Regions from separate parts of the Microbacterium abyssi genome, predicted to be linked through region 1. Evidence: predicted binding sites of a transcription regulator. Region 1 holds the regulator's gene; the other holds the start of a gene.
What was found. Region 1 encodes HrcA, which represses chaperone genes, less so after heat shock. Its sites were predicted from a motif close to TTNGCACTCGNNNNNNNCGAGTGCNAA; they were not measured.
Positions count from the first base shown of each region.

Region 2: a site for HrcA is predicted at 7,456-7,482, ahead of groL (chaperonin GroEL). Genes of this name have one in related genera too.

Region 1 covers NZ_CP063815.1:1,899,103-1,907,972, reverse strand. The annotation lists gene IM776_RS09270 (ABC transporter ATP-binding protein) at 1-318, opposite strand, end outside; gene IM776_RS09265 (ABC transporter permease) at 315-1,235, opposite strand; gene IM776_RS09260 (ABC transporter permease) at 1,247-2,230, opposite strand; gene lepA (translation elongation factor 4) at 2,463-4,313, shown strand; gene IM776_RS09250 (DUF1990 family protein) at 4,365-5,018, shown strand; gene hemW (radical SAM family heme chaperone HemW) at 5,018-6,235, shown strand; gene hrcA (heat-inducible transcriptional repressor HrcA) at 6,293-7,327, shown strand; gene dnaJ (molecular chaperone DnaJ) at 7,368-8,480, shown strand; gene IM776_RS09230 (16S rRNA (uracil(1498)-N(3))-methyltransferase) at 8,482-8,870, shown strand, end outside.
Region 2 covers NZ_CP063815.1:893,021-901,890, forward strand. The annotation lists gene IM776_RS04405 (ABC transporter ATP-binding protein) at 1-440, opposite strand, end outside; gene IM776_RS04410 (DsbA family protein) at 656-1,600, shown strand; tRNA gene IM776_RS04415 (tRNA-Thr) at 1,643-1,718, shown strand; gene IM776_RS04420 (hypothetical protein) at 1,739-2,038, opposite strand; gene IM776_RS04425 (tyrosine-protein phosphatase) at 2,104-2,835, shown strand; gene IM776_RS04430 (SOS response-associated peptidase family protein) at 2,839-3,504, opposite strand; gene IM776_RS04435 (DMT family transporter) at 3,572-4,513, shown strand; gene IM776_RS04440 (nitroreductase family protein) at 4,520-5,062, opposite strand; gene msrB (peptide-methionine (R)-S-oxide reductase MsrB) at 5,059-5,472, opposite strand; gene IM776_RS04450 (DUF2332 domain-containing protein) at 5,577-6,572, shown strand; gene IM776_RS04455 (DUF3263 domain-containing protein) at 6,582-6,839, shown strand; gene IM776_RS04460 (LytR C-terminal domain-containing protein) at 6,849-7,406, shown strand; gene groL (chaperonin GroEL) at 7,519-8,870, shown strand, end outside.

The DNA of each region.
Region 1 (8,870 bases):
GAACACCGGGGTGAGCGAGGTCAGCGGGTCTTGGAAGATCATCGCGAGCCCGTTGCCGCGGATCACCGACATCTGCTTGTCGGTCTTGCCGAGCAGTTCCTGCCCGTCGTAGACGATCGACCCGGTGACCTTGGCGTTCTCGTCGAGCAGTCCCATGATCGCCAGCGACGTGACCGACTTCCCCGAGCCGGACTCGCCGACGATGCCGAGGGTCTTCCCCTCCTCGAGGTCGAACGAGACGCCGCGCACGGCATCCACGCGCCCCGCCTCCGAGGCGAAGCTGACCTTGAGGTCGCGAACCGAGATGATGGCGCTCATGCGCGGCCTCCTGCCGCCGAAGTCGGATCGAGGGCATCGCGTAGACCGTCAGAGACCAGAGCCATCGAGACGGTGAGCAGCGTCAGCGCCGCGGCCGGGAAATAGAACAGCCATGGTGCGCTGGTGATCGTGTTCGCGCCGGACCCGATGAGCGAGCCGAGCGACACGTCGGGGATCTTCACGCCGAAGCCGATGAACGACAGGCCGGTCTCCGCCATCACGGCGTTGACGATGCCGAGGGTGAAGTTGATCACCAGCAGCGATCCGATGTTGGGGATGAGGTGACGCAGGACGATCCGGAATCCGCCGACGCCCATGTAGCGTGCGGCGTGCACGTACTCGCGCTCACGCAGCGAGAGAGCGGTGGTCCACACCACGCGGGCGGGGAAGTACCAGCCCGTCACGAAGATCATGATCAGCGCGATCACTCGCCAGTCGCCACCGGACCGGTTCGACAGGAGCGACAGGATGAGGAAGCTGGGGACCACCATCATGAAGTGGATCACCAGGAGCGTGACCTTCTCGGTGCGTCCGCCGAAGTAGGCGGCGGCGGTGCCGATGATGGCGGAGAGGATGGTCGTGCCGAGCGACACCGACACGGCGATCATGAGCGAACGCTGCAGGCCGATCGCGACCTGGGCGAACGTGTCGTTCCCCGATGCGGTCGTCCCGAACCAGTGCTCCGGCGAAGGCGGAGTGCCGAGGTTGAGGAAGTCCAGCTCGATGTGGTCGTACTTCGCGACCAGCGGCCCGATGATCGCGAACAGCACGAGCGCCAGGAAGATGATGATGCCGGCCACGGCCGGCTTGTTGCGCATGAAGCGGCGGGTGTACAGGGTCCACTTCGACAGCGGCTTGCCGCCGGACGCCGCCTGCGAGCTGTCGTCCTCGGCAACGGCGACGGTGGGGTCGATCATTTCACTCATGCTCAGCTCACCCTCACTCGCGGGTCGAGTACCACGACGATGATGTCGGACAGGATCGCGCCGATCGCGACCATGACGGCACTGAATGCGGCGACGGCCACGACGCCGTTGATGTCGCTCTTCGTGATGGTCTCGATGAAGTACTTGCCCATCCCGTTCCACGCGAAGATGGTCTCGGTCAGGATCGCGCCGGTGAAGATGCCGGGGATGCTGAAGGCGACCTGCGTGGCGACGGGGATGAGCGATGTCCGCAGCGCGTGCTTGCGGATCGCCTGCTGCTTGGTGAGGCCCTTGGCGCGTGCGGTTCGGACGTAGTCGGCGTTGATGTTGTCCAGCAGCAGAGACCGCTGCAGGAAGTGAGTGCCCGCGTAGCCCGTGATCACCAGCGCGATCGTCGGCAGCGTGATGTGCTGCAACTTGTCTATCAGTACGGGGAAGAAGCCCTCCACGCCCTGGCTGGCGGCACCGGTCACGTAGAAGATGCGGATACCGACGAGATCGTTGAATGCGATGGCCAGCAGTACGAGGCCGAGGGCTGCGACGATGACGTTGATGTTCATCGTGACGATCGAGGTGCCCTGACCGATGCGGTCGGCGAGCTTGTACTGGCGTGACGCCGTGTAGACGCCGAGAGCGACGCCGAGCACCGTCATGATGATCGTGGCACCGAGCACCAGCTCCGCGCTGACCCACATGCGGTAGCTGATCTGCTCGTTGATCGAACCTCCGGTGGGGCTCACGCCCCAATCCCAGCGGAACAGGATCGAACTGAACCAGTTCCACCAGCGCTCCCAGATCGGGACGGTGTCGCTGAGGTTGCGCGGCTCGAGCAGGTTGACGATCTGATCTTCGCTGAGCGGCGGGCGTCGACCGACGTAGTTGTTCCGCGGGTTGAGGAATCCCCAAGCCAGGAAGAACGTGATGTTGGTCGCGACCACGATCATCAGCAGCCAGCCGAGGAACCGGCGCAGGAGATACTTGATCAAGGTGATGTCTTTCTCTTTGCAGGCGCGCCCGGGATCGGCCGACGCAACGCCGAGTCCGAAGTATTCAAACACCTCAGACTCTTTTGTGCGACCGATCCGCCCAGCGGCTGGTACGGAGTCGGGTTGCAACTGACACTCGGGGTCATCGATCTGTACAGGGCAACCTCGCGAGACTATCACCGGTTTTCGCGAATCGAGCATTAGGGCCGCCTGACCGTAGACTGCTGGAGACATGTCACCACGCGCTCTCACTCCGCTTTCGCCTGCCGCGACGCCGCCTTCGCAGATCCGCAACTTCTGCATCATCGCCCACATCGATCACGGCAAGTCGACGCTGGCCGACCGCATGCTGCAGATCACCGGCGTGGTGTCGGATCGGGACATGCGCGCGCAGTACCTCGACCGCATGGACATCGAGCGCGAACGCGGCATCACCATCAAGAGCCAGGCGGTGCGGATGCCGTGGTCCGCCGACGGCGACACGTTCGCGCTGAACATGATCGATACGCCGGGGCACGTCGACTTCACGTATGAAGTGTCGCGCTCGCTCGCCGCGTGCGAAGGTGCGATCCTGCTGGTCGACGCCGCGCAGGGCATCGAGGCCCAGACCCTGGCGAACCTGTACCTGGCGCTCGAGAACGACCTGCACATCATCCCCGTGCTGAACAAGATCGACCTGCCGGCAGCCGACCCCGACCGCTTCGCCAAGGAGCTCGCCGACCTCATCGGCGGCAAGCCGGAGGACGTGCTGCGGGTGTCGGGCAAGACCGGCGTCGGGGTGGAGGAGCTGCTCGACCGCATCGTGCAGGACATCCCAGCGCCCGTCGGCGATCCGGATGCTCCGGCCCGTGCCATGATCTTCGACTCCGTCTACGACGCCTACCGCGGTGTCGTGACCTACGTGCGAATGATCGACGGCGACCTGTCGCCGCGCGAGCGCATCCAGATGATGTCGACGCACGCGAACCACGAGCTGCTCGAGATCGGCGTCTCCAGTCCTGAGCCGATTCCGTCCAAGGGGCTCGGCGTCGGCGAGGTGGGTTACCTCATCACGGGTGTGAAGGACGTGCGCCAGTCCAAGGTCGGCGACACCGTCACGACGAGCCGAGACGGGGCGACCGAGGCTCTGGCCGGATACACCGATCCCAAGCCCATGGTGTTCTCCGGCATCTACCCGATCGACGGCAGCGATTACGCGGAGCTGCGGGAGGCCCTCGACAAGCTGAAGCTGTCCGATGCCTCGCTGCAGTACGAGCCCGAGACCTCTGTGGCCCTCGGCTTCGGCTTCCGCTGCGGCTTCCTCGGCCTGCTGCACCTCGAGATCATCACCGAGCGGCTCAGCCGAGAGTTCGGTCTCGACCTGATCACGACCGCGCCGAGCGTGATCTATGAAGTCACCACCGACACGGGGGACACCGTGTCGGTGACCAATCCGAGCGAGTACCCGGACGGGCGGGTCGCCTCTGTGGCGGAGCCGATGGTGAAGACCGCGATCCTGCTGCCGAAGGACTACGTCGGCACGGTCATGGAGCTGTGCCAGTCCCGCCGCGGGTCGCTGCTGGGGATGGAGTACTTCTCCGAGGAGCGCGTGGAGCTGCGGTACCGGATGCCGCTCGGCGAGATCGTGTTCGATTTCTTCGACCACCTCAAATCCAAGACGCAGGGTTACGCCAGCCTCGACTACGAGCCGGACGGCCAGCAGGAGGCGGATCTGGTGAAGGTCGACGTCCTGCTGCAGGGCGACAAGGTCGATGCGTTCAGCGCGATCGTGCATCGCGACAAGGCGTACGCCTACGGCACGCTCATGACGGAGCGGCTGCGCAAGCTCATTCCCCGACAGAACTTCGAGGTTCCGATCCAGGCGGCCATCGGCGCCCGGATCATCGCCCGTGAGACGATCCGCGCCCTCCGCAAGGACGTGCTCGCCAAGTGCTACGGCGGTGACATCAGCCGCAAGCGCAAGCTGCTCGAGAAGCAGAAGGAGGGCAAGAAGCGCATGAAGATGGTCGGTCGCGTCGAGGTCCCCCAGGAGGCGTTCATCGCGGCGCTGTCCGGCGACGTCGAAGGCAAGGACAAGAAGTAGCGGCTGCCCCGCGGGGGTGTTCACTCAGGTAACGGAAGTAGTCTGGATTTCATGCGGCGCGGGACTTTCCGAGACGACACGGTCGATTATGCGGCGGTCGGGGCGACGCACGCCCCCGACCTGATGCAGTACCCGCCGGAGCGCAGTATCCCGGCCGAGGAGTCCTGGCGGCTGGGCAGCGGCGAGGAGCGGTTCCGCAGCGCGGGCGAGGCGCTGCTGTCGTGGACCGCGCAGCGCGCGGCCGGTCTGGCCGTCCAGGATGTGCGTCCGGCATCCGGCCCGGCATACGCGGGTGTCAGCTTCGACGCCGAGGGCAATCCGATCGCGCCGAGCACGCGCGAGGTGGAGCAGCGCTTCGACGCCGAGGGGACACCGTTCGCCGGGCCCGGCATGACCCTTCGCCTGCGCGGCCGGGTAGGCGGGATGCGTGCCGACGCCGAGCTGCGCGTGATCTCGGTGACCGAGCAGGCGCGCCGGATGGGCCTGGTGCTCGGCACCGTCGGCGGTTCGGTCGTCAGCGGCGAGGAGCTGTTCGAGATCGATTGGCGTGAGGACAGCGACGAGGTGTGGTTCACGGTGCGGGCTTTCGACGCTCCCAATTCGGTTCTGTACCGGTCCCTGCCGTGGTTGGTGAAGCGGCGCCGCAAGGAGCTGTTCGCCCGATACCTGCGTGCGATCTCACCGCTCTACGCGACGCCGCTCTGATGGCGGGGCCCCTGCCGATCGGGGATCCGGCTCCTGCTGATGGCAGACTGCCCTCGGATCTGCCCGTCGATGCGTCGAGGCCGTTCTCGGCATACCTGCACGTGCCGTTCTGCCGCGTCCGCTGCGGCTACTGCGACTTCAATACGTACACCTCCGGCGAGCTGCGCGGAGCGCGGCAGGACGAGTACGCCGACACCCTCGGTGCCGAGATCGCCCTTGCTCGACAGGTGCTGGGCGAGGCGGGCGCGCTGCGCCCGATGGAGACGGTCTTCTTCGGCGGCGGGACCCCGACGCTCCTGCCGCCCGGCGACCTGGCGCGGATGCTGGAGGCTGCTGTCTCCGCGTTCGGCATCGCCGACGGCGCCGAGGTTACGGTCGAGGCGAACCCCGACACCGTGACACCCGACGTGGCGCGTACTCTCGCGGATGCCGGCGTGACGCGGCTGTCGGTCGGCATGCAGTCCGCCGTGCCGCACGTTCTGGCGGCGCTCGACCGCACGCACCACCCGGACAATGTGCGCACGGCGGTGGACGCCGCGAAGGACGCGGGACTCGCCGTCAGCGTCGACCTCATCTACGGCGCTCCCGGCGAGTCGCTCGCCGACTGGGAGGCGTCGCTGGATGCCGCGATCGCGCTCGACTCCGACCACGTCTCGGCGTACGCGCTGATCATCGAGGACGGCACGAAGCTCGCCAGGCAGATCCGCCGCGGCGAGGTGCCTGCACCCGACGACGACCTGCAGGCCGACATGTACGAGCTCGCCGACGCGTGTCTGGCGCAGGCCGGTTTCGACTGGTACGAGGTCAGCAACTGGGCGCGAAGCGTCGGGCAGCGCTCGCGCCACAACCTGGCGTACTGGCGCGGGAGCGACTGGTGGGGCTTCGGTCCCGGCGCGCACAGTCACGTCGCGGGACTGCGCTGGTGGAACGTGAAGCACCCTGCGGCATACGCGCAGCGGCTCGCGGCATCCGAATCGCCTGCGGCGGGAACCGAGCGCCCGGACCGGGAGTCGCATCTGCTGGAGCGCGTGCTCCTGGAGACGCGCCTGTCAGACGGCATGGCGATCGCCGACCTGCCCGAGGCCAACCGCACGCGCGTGGCTGGCCTCATCGCGGACGGCTTGGTGGATGCGGCCACTGCGCTGCAGGGTCGGATCCGGTTGACGCTCAGGGGGCGTCTTCTGGCGGATGCCGTGGTGCGCGAGCTGACCGATTAGCGCAGTGGGTAGAATTGGCACTCTAGGCGTAAGAGTGCCAGCAGAGAGGAGCGCATGATGGTCACCGAACGCGGGCTGCAGGTGCTCCGAGCGATCGTGCAGGATTACGTCGAGACGCATGAGCCCGTCGGCAGCAAGTCGATCGTTGACCGGCATTCATTCGGCGTCTCCGCCGCGACCATCCGCAACGACATGGCGCTGCTCGAGGACGAAGAGCTCATCGCCGCGCCGCACACATCGTCCGGCCGTGTGCCGACGGACAAGGGCTACCGCGTCTTCGTCAACCACCTCGCGCAGCTGCGCCCGCTCTCGGGCGCGCAGCGCAGCGCGATCGAGTCGTTCCTCACCGCTCCGGCGGATCTCGACGACCTCATGGTCCGCACCGTACGGGTGCTGACGCAGCTGACCGGTCAGGTCGCGCTCGCGCAGTATCCCTCGTTCGCTCGCGCTCACCTCACCCACATCGAGCTGGTGTCGCTCGCGCCGAACCGCCTGCTCGTCGTGCTCGTCACGGACGCCGGCGGAGTGTCGCAGCGCATCGCCGTGCTGCCGGTCGACATCGATGACGCCGACGTGGCTGTGCTGCGTGCGCGGCTGTCGGCGCTGCTCACCGGGCAGACGGTGCGCGAGGCGACCGACCGGGTGCAGGTGCTCATCGAGGGACCGGACGGCACGGGCGTCGACAAGGCCATCCGTCTGCTTGCCGGCATCATCGGCGAGGAGCTCGCCGAGTTCCGGCAGGAGCGGCTCGTGATGGCGGGAGCGGCGACGCTCGCTCGCCGTGAGCAGGACTTCCGCGGCAGCATCCATCCTCTGCTCGAGGCGATCGAGGAGCAGGTGACACTGCTGCGGCTGATGAGCGAGATGGTGACGGACGAGCACGGACTGGCGGCGAGCATCGGCGCCGAGAACGAGGCGTTCGGGCTGCCCGAGGCATCCATCGTCGCGAGCAACTACATCGCACCGGGCGGCACCGCACGCGTCGGAGTGATGGGGCCGACCCGAATGGACTATCCGAGCAATCTTGCGGCGGCACGGGCTGTGGCCCGCTACCTGTCGCGGCTGCTCGACGAAGACGACGCGAGCCGCTGACCGGTTCCCGGCAGCAGCACGCACACGCAGGAAGGTGATTGTGGCGGACCACTACGAGGTCCTCGGGGTGTCGCGAGACGCATCGACGGACGAGATCAAGAAGGCGTATCGCAAGCTTGCGCGTCAGCTGCACCCGGATGTGAACCCGGGGGAGGACGCTGCCGAGCGGTTCAAGCTCGTCACGCACGCCTATGACGTGCTGAGTGACGAGGACTCACGCCGCCGCTACGACATGGGCGGCGGAGACGGCGCCGCAGGCGACTTCGGGGGCTTCGGCGGTTTCGGCGACATCTTTGAGACGTTCTTCGGCGCCGCGCAGGGCGGCGGCCGCGGTGGACGCCCGCGGTCGCGCAAGGAGCGAGGGCAGGACGCGCTGGTGCGCGTCACACTCGACCTCGGCGATGTCGTCTTCGGCGCGCATCGCGACATCGAGGTCGACACGGCCGTTCTGTGCGAGACCTGTCACGGATCGTGCACACAGCCCGGCACGCAGCCGGTGACCTGCGACATCTGCGGTGGCACGGGCCATGTGCAGCGCCAGGTGCGCAGCCTGCTCGGCAACGTCGTCACGTCGCAGCCGTGCGGTACCTGCCAGGGATACGGCACCGTGATCCCGCACCCGTGCGGCACGTGCAACGGTCAGGGGCGCGTGCGCTCGCGCCGCACCGTGTCGCTCGACATTCCGGCAGGCGTGGAGACGGGTCTGCGTCTGCAGCTGCCCGGCTCCGGCGAGGTCGGCCAGGCCGGGGGCCCGAACGGCGACCTGTACGTCGAGGTCACGGTCTCGCCGCATGCCGCGTTCAGCCGTGAAGGCGACGATCTGCTGGCCACGCTCGAGGTGTCGATGGCAGACGCGATCCTGGGCACGGAGACGTCGATCGACGGTCTGGACGGGACTGTGGATCTGGAGATCCGGCCGGGTGTGCAATCGGGCGACGTGCTGACGATCAAGGGCCGGGGAATCACGCCGCTGCGTGGCAATCAGCGCGGTGATCTGAGGGTAGGTGTGCAGGTGGTGACTCCCACCAAGCTCGATTCCGCCCAGCGTGCGCTGATCGAGGACTTCGCGAAGAAGCAGAAGGCGCCGGGTCCGCAGCTCGCGCAGTTCCAGCAGGGACTGTTCTCGAAGCTGCGCGACCGGTTCCGGCACTGACGTGGCTCTGCACTTCCTCGTCGAAGGATGCTCCGGCGTCGCTGTCGGCGACATCGTCTCTCTCACGGGCGCCGAGGCGAAACATGCGGCGGTGGTGCGCCGGGTGCGCGTGGGAGAGACGGTGACCGTCGGCGACGGACGCGGCGTCTGGCTCGAGGGCTCGGTGTCGGACGTGTCGGCGTCGCGTGTGGAGGTGACGATCACCGCGCGCTCAGCGGTGGATGCGCCCTCGGCTCGCCTCACGCTGGTCCAGGCTCTCGCCAAGGGCGATCGCGACGAGCTCGCGGTGCAGGCCGCGTGCGAACTCGGCGTCGACGAGGTGGTGCCCTGGCAGGCGTCACGGAGCGTGTCGCGCTGGGAAGGTCCTAAGGCTGTCAAGGGTCGTGAACG
Region 2 (8,870 bases), 1.0 Mb from region 1:
CCCATCGCGACACGCTGACGCTGACCACCCGAGAGGGCCTTCGGCTTGCGGGTGAGGTACTCCTCGAGGTCGAGGAGCTTGGCGGCCTCGAGCACGCGAGCGGCACGCTCCTCCTTGCCGATGCCGGCGATCTTGAGCGCGAAGCCCATGTTCTCGGCGACGGTCATGTGCGGGTACAGCGCGTAGTTCTGGAAGACCATCGCGATGTCGCGGTCCTTCGGCGGGACGTCGGTGACGTCGCGGTCGCCGATGAGGATGCGACCCTCGTTGACCTCTTCGAGGCCGGCGAGCATGCGCAGGGAGGTCGACTTTCCGCAGCCGGAAGGGCCGACCAGGACGAGGAACTCGCCGTCGGCGACCTCGAGATTCAGCTTGTCGACGGCGGGGCGGGTTCCGCCGGGATACAGCCGAGTGGCGTCGTCGAACGTTACAGATGCCATTGTTTCTCCTTCACCGGCAGGTACGTGCCGGACGATCCGTTGTGATGGAAGCGGTGAGGATACCCCTCGCCGTGGCCCGCCATCGGGCCGGTTTCAGTATGGCACGAACGAGACCGCCTGGGTATTTCCCAGCCTGGCTCGTTAACATCGAACGTGGTCCTGCTTCTTCAGCGGACACCGGGGAGCCCGTCCCCACCAGACTTTCAAGAGGAACGATGTCGAGCGACGAAACGCCGAATGTCCCCTCCGCTCGCAATTCCCGTGAGGCGGTTCGGGAGAAGGCCCAGCAGGTGCACGCCAAGCAGTCGAGGGCGCGCATCATGCGACGCGTCATCATCGGCGCCGTCGCCATCATCGCCGTCGGCGCCATCGGCACTGCCGTGACGCTCGCGGTCACGTCCAGCGTGTCCGAGCCGGCTCTGGATCCGCAGGGTCTCGAGGGCGACGGCATCGTGGTGAACAGCATCTCCGAGGGCGACGTGGCGACCGTGCCCTCGACCCCCGCGCCCGACGAGTCCGGTGCCGGAACCGAGGAGCCGTCTGAGCCGACACCGGCTCCGACGGCGGCACCGGCGGCGGACGTGCATGTCTACGTCGACTACCTCTCGCCGGGATCCGGCGAGTTCGAGCGGGCGAACAGCCGACAGCTCGCCGGGTGGATCAACGAGAGCGCGGCCACCGTGACCTATCACCCGGTGTCCATGCTCACCGCGAGCTCCAACGGCACCAAGTACTCGCTGCGTTCCGCTGCCGCGGCAGCGTGCGTCGCCACGCACTCACCGGACAAGTTCTACGCGTACAACCACGAACTGCTCGTCGACCAGCCCGACGTCGACAGCAGCGGTCGCAGCGACATCGAACTGGCCGATCTCGCCGTCGCGGTCGGCGTGGACACCCCGAAGGTCGTCCGCTCCTGCATCGAGGGCCAGGACTTCGTCACGTGGGCGAAGGAGGCCACCTCCCGTGCTCTCGCCGGTCCACTCGACGGCTCGGATGATCTCGTGCTCACCAGTGCGCCGATGATCGTCGTCAACGGCGAGGTGTATGTCGGTGCACTCGACGACCCGGCCGAGTTCTCACAGTTCGTGCTGACCGTCGCCAGTGAGACCGAGGCGACTCCCACGCCGACGCCGACGGCCACCGAGACCCCGGCGCCGTAGTTTCCGTCGCGTCCTCGCGGCTCGCTAAGCTGTAGGACGTTCGCCGACTTAGCTCAGCTGGTAGAGCACCTGTCTTGTAAACAGGATGTCACGGGTTCGAATCCCGTAGTCGGCTCCACTCAGGCGTCCACCGCATCATCAGGCGCTGCCCGGCTTCCTTCCGCGCCGCGGCCGGTTGTGCCATGCCTCGATCGCCTCTGGGGTGAGGTCGTCGCGATCCCACAGGTAGCCCGAGACGTTGCCGATCGGATCGATGAACGAGTCACTGGCTGCGGAGGCCTCACCGGCATCCCGGCGACGCATCGTCTGCCGCAGCGACACTGGCGTGACGCCGAGGAGCGCTGCGACTTCGTCGATCGTCGCGTAGCGGGCGGCGAACCGCGGCTCCGTGGTGCCGTCGCGCAGCGCGCGCGGACGCGGCTTCTTCTGGTCGGTCATGCGCGCCTTCCTGTCGTGCGCCCCACGATAGTCGACACCCGTGCCGACGCGGCTAGCATGGCGGCATGGACGACCTGGTCACCCGCCTCGAAGTGCCGGGCACGCACAACTTCCGCGAGGTCGCCCCTGGCGTGCTGACGCCCGGTCGTCTGTACCGATCCGACGCCCTGCATCGAGTCACCCGCGATGGGCGTCGCAGGCTGAAGGAACTCGGCATCGGGCAGGTCATCGATCTGCGCTCGGCCTTCGATCGACGCATCGCCGGTCGTGACAGGCTGCGCGGCACGGGAGCCGCCTACCTCTCCGTCCCGATCGACGGCACCCCGCAGGACCGGCGCCGCTTCGATCCGAGCACGCTGACGCTGTTCGACGTGTATCGAGCCGTCCTGACGCGGCACCAGGAACACCTCGGCCTCGTCGTCCGCACGATCGCATCCGCTGAAGGCGCCGTGGTGGTCCACTGCACCGCGGGCAAGGATCGAACCGGCCTGGTCTCTGCTCTCATCCTCGCGACACTGGGCATCGAGCGTGACGTGATCGTCGCCGACTACGCCGCCACCGCGGCGAACCTGTCTGGGGAGTGGACCGAGCGGATGCTGCGCAAGGTGCGGCGCTTCCGCGTGCCGATCACCGAGAACCTGCTCGAGATCCTCTCCGGATCGCCGCCCGCCATGCTCAACGAGACGCTCGACTGGCTCGACAGCGAGCACGGGGGAGTTCTGGCCTATCTCGAGGCGGCGGGAGTCGACGCCGCCGTTCGCGATCGCCTGCGGGCATCGCTGCTGCCCTCGAGCTGACGTTCAGAACAGCCGACCCGCGTCGCCTTTCCCCGCCGCGTCTGTGTCACGTGCCGTCGCCGTGACCCGCTCGTCGAGTGATGCCGCGGCCAGCAGCGCCTCGTCGATGATCTCGCGGTCGGCCTCCGCGTTCAGCCAGTCGTGCGCGAACGCGGTCGGGATGAGGACCGGCATCCGATCGTGGAGCTCGGCGAGGTGTTCGGGTGCGGGACGCATCACGATCGAGTAGCACGTTACCCACTCGCCGTCCGGGGTGCGCCCGCGCTGGGCGACCGCCGCCATGCCGAAGAGCACCCGCTCGCCGAGCGTGAACTCGTGCCAGACGCGCTCGGGCTTGCGCATCTCGAACCAGCCCGTCGTGGGGACGATCGCGCGCGTCTTGAGCCCGCCCGGGCGCTGCTGCAGGCGCTCGGAGCGCGTGTTGATCGAGGGGAACTTGGCGGGCTGACCATCGATGAGGAATCCCCACCACGCCGGCTCGAGCTCGGCCTGCCCATCGCCGGAGACGATCACCGGATTGAGATTGCGCAGGTTCTTCCCGGTCGGGCGCAGCGTCTCGCCGTCGTTGTGCTCTGCCCAGGAGCGCAGGCCGTCGAGGATCTCGGCGTCTGCCTCGGCCAGCAGCTCGGCGTCGGTGAATCGTGGATCGAGTCCGTAGCTCGCGCACATGGCGACAGCGTATCGCCGGGCACGGACACGCGCAGGTCTGCGTGCTGCGCTCGGATAGTGTGCTCAGGTGACCCCGTCCCGGCTGCCCGCTTCCGTCGCGCTGGGCGGAGCGGTCTCGATCGGCGCGATGACGGCGATTCAGGCCCGCGTGAACGGCGTGCTGGGCGTCCGCATCGACGACGGCATCGTCGCCGGCCTCATCTCATTCGGCGTGGGCCTGGTCATCCTCATCGTCGTCACCGTGCTTCTTCCGTCGACGCGCGCCGGGGCCGTGCGGCTGTGGCGCGGTGTGCGATCGCGTCGTATTCCGGTCTGGATGCTGCTCGGAGGCGCCTGCGGAGCCCTCACGGTGTCCACGCAGGGGCTGACGGCGGGCGTCCTCGGCGTCTCGCTGTTCTCGGTCGGCATCGTCGCGGGCCAGACCGTGAACGGCCTGCTGCTCGACCGGCTGGGAGTGGGACCGGCCGGCGTCGTCGCCGTCACCCCTGGGCGCGTTCTGGGAGGGATCCTCGCGCTCGCCGCCGTTGCGATCTCGCTGAGCGGCGACGCCATCGCGACCACACCGCTGTGGCTGCTGCTGCTTCCGTTCGCCGCCGGTGTCGGCATCGCGTGGCAGTCGGCCGCGAACGGGCGACTGGCGCAGCGCGTGCATTCGCCGATGACGGCGACCCTGATGAGCTTCATCGGCGGCACGCTCGTGCTCGCGGTCGCGGCGGCCGTCAGCGTCGCCTTCGGCGGGATGCCGCAGGCGCTGCCGACCGAACCGTGGCTGTATCTCGGCGGACTGCTGGGCTTCGTCTACATCCTGCTCGGGGCGACGATCGTGGCGCACACGGGCGTGCTGCTGCTCGGACTCGGGTCGGTGCTCGGGCAGCTGCTGACCTCAGTCATCATCGACCTGCTGTGGCCGGCGATCTCGGTGCCGACGGTGTGGCAGCTGCTGGCGATGGTCGCGGTGGCCGTGGCATCCGTCCTGGTGGCGCTGCCGTGGCGGCGCCGGCGACGCTGAGGTTCGCTACTTCTTCGACGGCATGCGGCTCAGTAGCGCGTCGGCGTCGACGGGCTTGCGCCGGCTCGGCCTCTTGCCCTCCGGCTTGCCGCCCACGTACAGCCAGCCGAGCAGCTCCTCGGTCTTCTTCAGCCCGTGCGCCTTGGCGACCGCCTTGGAGCGGGTGTGGCCGCCGGTGCGCCAGAACACGCCCCAGCCGGCCTCGTCCAGCAGCAGACTGAGCGTGTGCGCGACACCGGAGGCCACCGCCTCCTGCTCCCAGCGCGGCACCTTCGCGCTCTTGCGGAAGCTGCCGACGACGGCGATCAGCAGCGGGGCGCGCAGCGGCTTCGAAGACGGGTGCGACGAGCCGTCGGCCTTCGCGATCGCCTTCGCGAGCAGCACGCGGTCGTCGCCGCGCAGCTCGATCAGCCGCCATGGCCGCAGCGACGAATGGTCGGCGACGCGACCGGCAGCCGCCACCAGGGTCAGCAACTCCTCACGCGTCGGCGCTTCGTCGGTGACTTTGGACCACGACTGCCGCGCCAGCGCGGCGTCGAGTGCGCTCACGCCGGCGGGTCTGCTTCGGGGGTGAAGTTCAGCGCCAGCGAGTTCATGCAGTAGCGGTCGCCGGTCGGCGTGCCGAAGCCGTCGGGGAACACGTGGCCGAGGTGCGAGCCGCAGTTCGCGCAACGGACCTCGGTGCGCTGCATGCCGAGGGTGTTGTCCTCGAGCAGCTGCACGGCATCCGGGCGGATCGACTCGTAGAAGCTCGGCCAGCCGCATCCCGAGTCGAACTTCGTGCCGCTCTTGAACAGCTCGGCGCCGCACGCGCCGCAGGTGTACAGTCCCGCGCGCGCCTCGTCGAGCAGCTCGCCCGTCCAAGCGCGCTCCGTCGCTGCCTCGCGCAGTACCGCGAACTGCTCATCGCCGAGTTCCGCGCGCCACTGCTCGTCGGTCTTCTTCACGCTGTAGTCCATCAGTCCTCCTGGCCGTTGTCGGGCGAAGCCTCTTCCATTGTCCACCGTGCGCGGGCAGGGCGGGTCATCATGACGAGCGGGCGTCACGGCGGCACAATGGACGGATGACGGATGCCGTGCGCGAGCGCTACGAAAGGTTCGCGAGGGACGAGGCTCCAGGGCGTTCGGCGCTCTACGAGGAATGGGCCCATGGCGTGGCATCGGATGCCGGCGTCCAGGCGATCCTCGCGCGAATCCCCGAGACCCGGCGTCAGCCGCCGCTCGTCTTCGCCGTGACGCGGATGCTGGGGGCACCGCTGCTGGGATTCCCGCAGTGGCGGCGTTTCCTGATCGCGCATGCCCGCGCCGTCATCGAGGAGTGCTCCCGGCGGCGCGTGCAGACCAACGAGCCGCTCCGGCTGGCGCCGCTGCTGCCGGTCCTCTCCGAGATCGACGGACCCATCGCTCTGCTCGAGGTCGGAGCCTCCGGCGGGCTGTGCCTGTACCCCGATCGCTACTCGTTCCGGTTCGTCGATCAGGCCGGCAGGATGCTGCGCCCGCACCTCGATCCGATCGGAGGAGTCTCGCCCGTCGTGCTCACCAGCGAGGTGCGCGGCGCCATGCCCGAACTGCGCATGCCGGAGGTCGTGTGGCGCGCGGGGATCGACCTCGCGCCGCTGGACGCGCGCGACCCGCGCGACAGGGCATGGTTGCAGGGGCTCGTGTGGCCGGGTGAGACCGGCCGCGAGGAGCGGATCACGGCGGCACTCGACATCGTCGCCTCCGACCCGCCGTTGATGGTGCGCGGCGACGCCGTCGAGAAGGTCGCCGGGGTCGCGGCATCGGCACCGTTCGACGCCACGCTCGTGATCACGACGCCGGGCGTGCTCGCCCACATCCCGCGTTCGACGCGCGCGGCGCTCATCGACGCGGTGCGCGCGCTGCCCGCCCGCTGGATCACGATCGACGCGCCGGAACTCCACGATGCGTGGCGTCCGGCGGTGGATGCCGCGACCTGGCCCGGCTTCGTCGTCGCACTCGACGGTCAGGTGCGCGCGGCGGCCGATCCATTGGGGCGCTGGTGGGAGTGGCGCGCTGATTCGGGGCCTCTCCGCGCATAGCCTGGGGTCATGCTCGGAGATCTCACCGATCGCGATCGCGCGATCCTCGCCCTGGAGGCGGCCTGGCCGCGCCACGGCGGAGCGAAGGAAGAGGCCATCCGCAGCACGCTGGGCATGAGCCCGGCCCGGTATTACCAGCTGCTGTGGCGGCTGATCGACACCGAGCGGGCGCTGGAGCACGACCCGCTGCTGGTGCGGCGCCTGCGGCGGCTCCGCGACAACCGGAGCGATCAGCGCGTTGCACGGATGCGCGGGTTCGCCGGGTAACATCGACGCGTGCCCCAGCCCGTCAGAGACCGCTTCGACGACATCCGCCATACCTCCGGACGCGTCGGCGCCCACCGCGCGGAGCAGCCGGGGATGAACGGCTGGGTCGTGCTGCTGTGGTCGTTCGTCGCGGCCCTCGTCCTCATCGTCGTCGGCATCTTCGTCGCTCTCGTGATGATGGGGCGCATCACTCTGTTCCCGGCGGCGGAAGAGGTGATCACTCCCGCTCCGGTGCAGACCGGCGTCGTCGACACCAGCTACTCGGTGCTCGTGCTCAACGCCACACCGGAGGAGGGGCTCGACGTCCAGCTGCGTGACACCCTGATCAACGCGCAGTGGCCCGCAGAGCTCATCAACTACGGCGATGCCGGATCCCAGAATTTCGCCGACACGACGGTGTACTACGTGTCGGACGCGGATCAGGATGCCGCGCTCGGACTGGCGAATCTGATCGGCGGAGCCCAGGTGGAGCAGAGCGATTTCTACGCGGACCCGAACGCCCCGGAGCAGAAGCAGCTCGTCGTCATCATCGGGCTCGATCGCGTGACCGCCGCACCCGCGGAATAGCCGTCATCCAGCGGCTTGCACTCGAAGGGGTCGAGTGCCAGAATGGGCGTTAGCACTCTCTTACTGTGAGTGCTAATCAGAACGTCTACGTCCAGGAGGGACGACAAAACTCATGGCAAAGATCATCGCTTTCGATGAGGAGGCCCGCCGCGGCCTCGAGCGTGGCCTGAACATCCTCGCCGACGCTGTCAAGGTGACCCTCGGCCCGCGCGGTCGCAACGTTGTGCTCGAGAAGAAGTGGGGCGCCCCCACGATCACGAACGACGGTGTGTCGATCGCCAAGGAGATCGAGCTGGACGACCCGTACGAGAAGATCGGCGCGGAGCTCGTCAAGGAGGTCGCCAAGAAGACCGACGACGTCGCAGGTGACGGAACCACCACCGCGACCGTGCTCGCCCAGGCGCTCGTCCGCGAGGGCCTCCGTAACGTCGCCGCCGGCGCCGACCCGATCTCGCTCAAGCGCGGCATCGAGAAGGCCGTCGCGGCCATCACCGACGAGCTGCTCTCCAGCGCCAAGGAGATCGAGTCCAAGGAGCAGATCGCGGCCACCGCATCCATCTCCGCGGCAGACACCGAGATCGGCGAGCTCATCGCCGAGGCGATCGACAAGGTCGGCAAGGAAGGCGTCGTCACCGTCGAGGAGTCGCAGACCTTCGGCACCGAGCTCGAGCTCACCGAGGGCATGCGCTTCGACAAGGGTTACCTGAACCCGTACTTCGTCACGGATGCCGACCGCCAGGAGGCCGTGTTCGAGGAGCCCTACATCCTCATCGCGAACTCGAAGATCTCGAACATCAAGGACCTCCTACCGGTCGTCGACAAGGTGATCCAGGACGGCAAGGAGCTCGTCATCATCGCCGAGGACGTCGAGGGCGAGGCTCTCGCGACTCTGGTGCTGAACAAGATCCGCGGCATCTTCAAGTCGGCTGCCGTCAAGGCTCCCGGCTTCGGTGACCGTCGCAAGGCTCAGCTGCAGGACATCGCGATCCTCACCGGTGGTCAGGTCATCACCGAAGAGGTCGGCCTCAAGCTCGAGAACACCACGCTCGACCTCCTGGGACGCGCACGCAAGGTCATCATCACCAAGGACGAGACGACCATCGTCGAGGGTGCCGGTGAGACCGAGCAGATCGAGGGTCGCGTGACCCAGATCCGTCGCGAGATCGAGAACACCGACAGCGACTACGACCGCGAGAAGCTGCAGGAGCGCCTCGCCAAGCTCGCCGGCGGCGTTGCCGTCATCAAGGCGGGCGCGGCCACCGAGGTCGAGCTCAAGGAGCGCAAGCACCGCATCGAAGATGCTGTTCGCAACGCGAAGGCAGCCGTCGAGGAGGGCATCGTCCCCGGTGGTGGCGTGGCGCTCATCCAGGCCGGCACCAAGGCCCTCGACGCTCTCTCGCTCTCGGGCGACGAGGCGACTGGCGCGAACATCGTCCGCGTCGCCATCGAGGCTCCGCTCAAGCA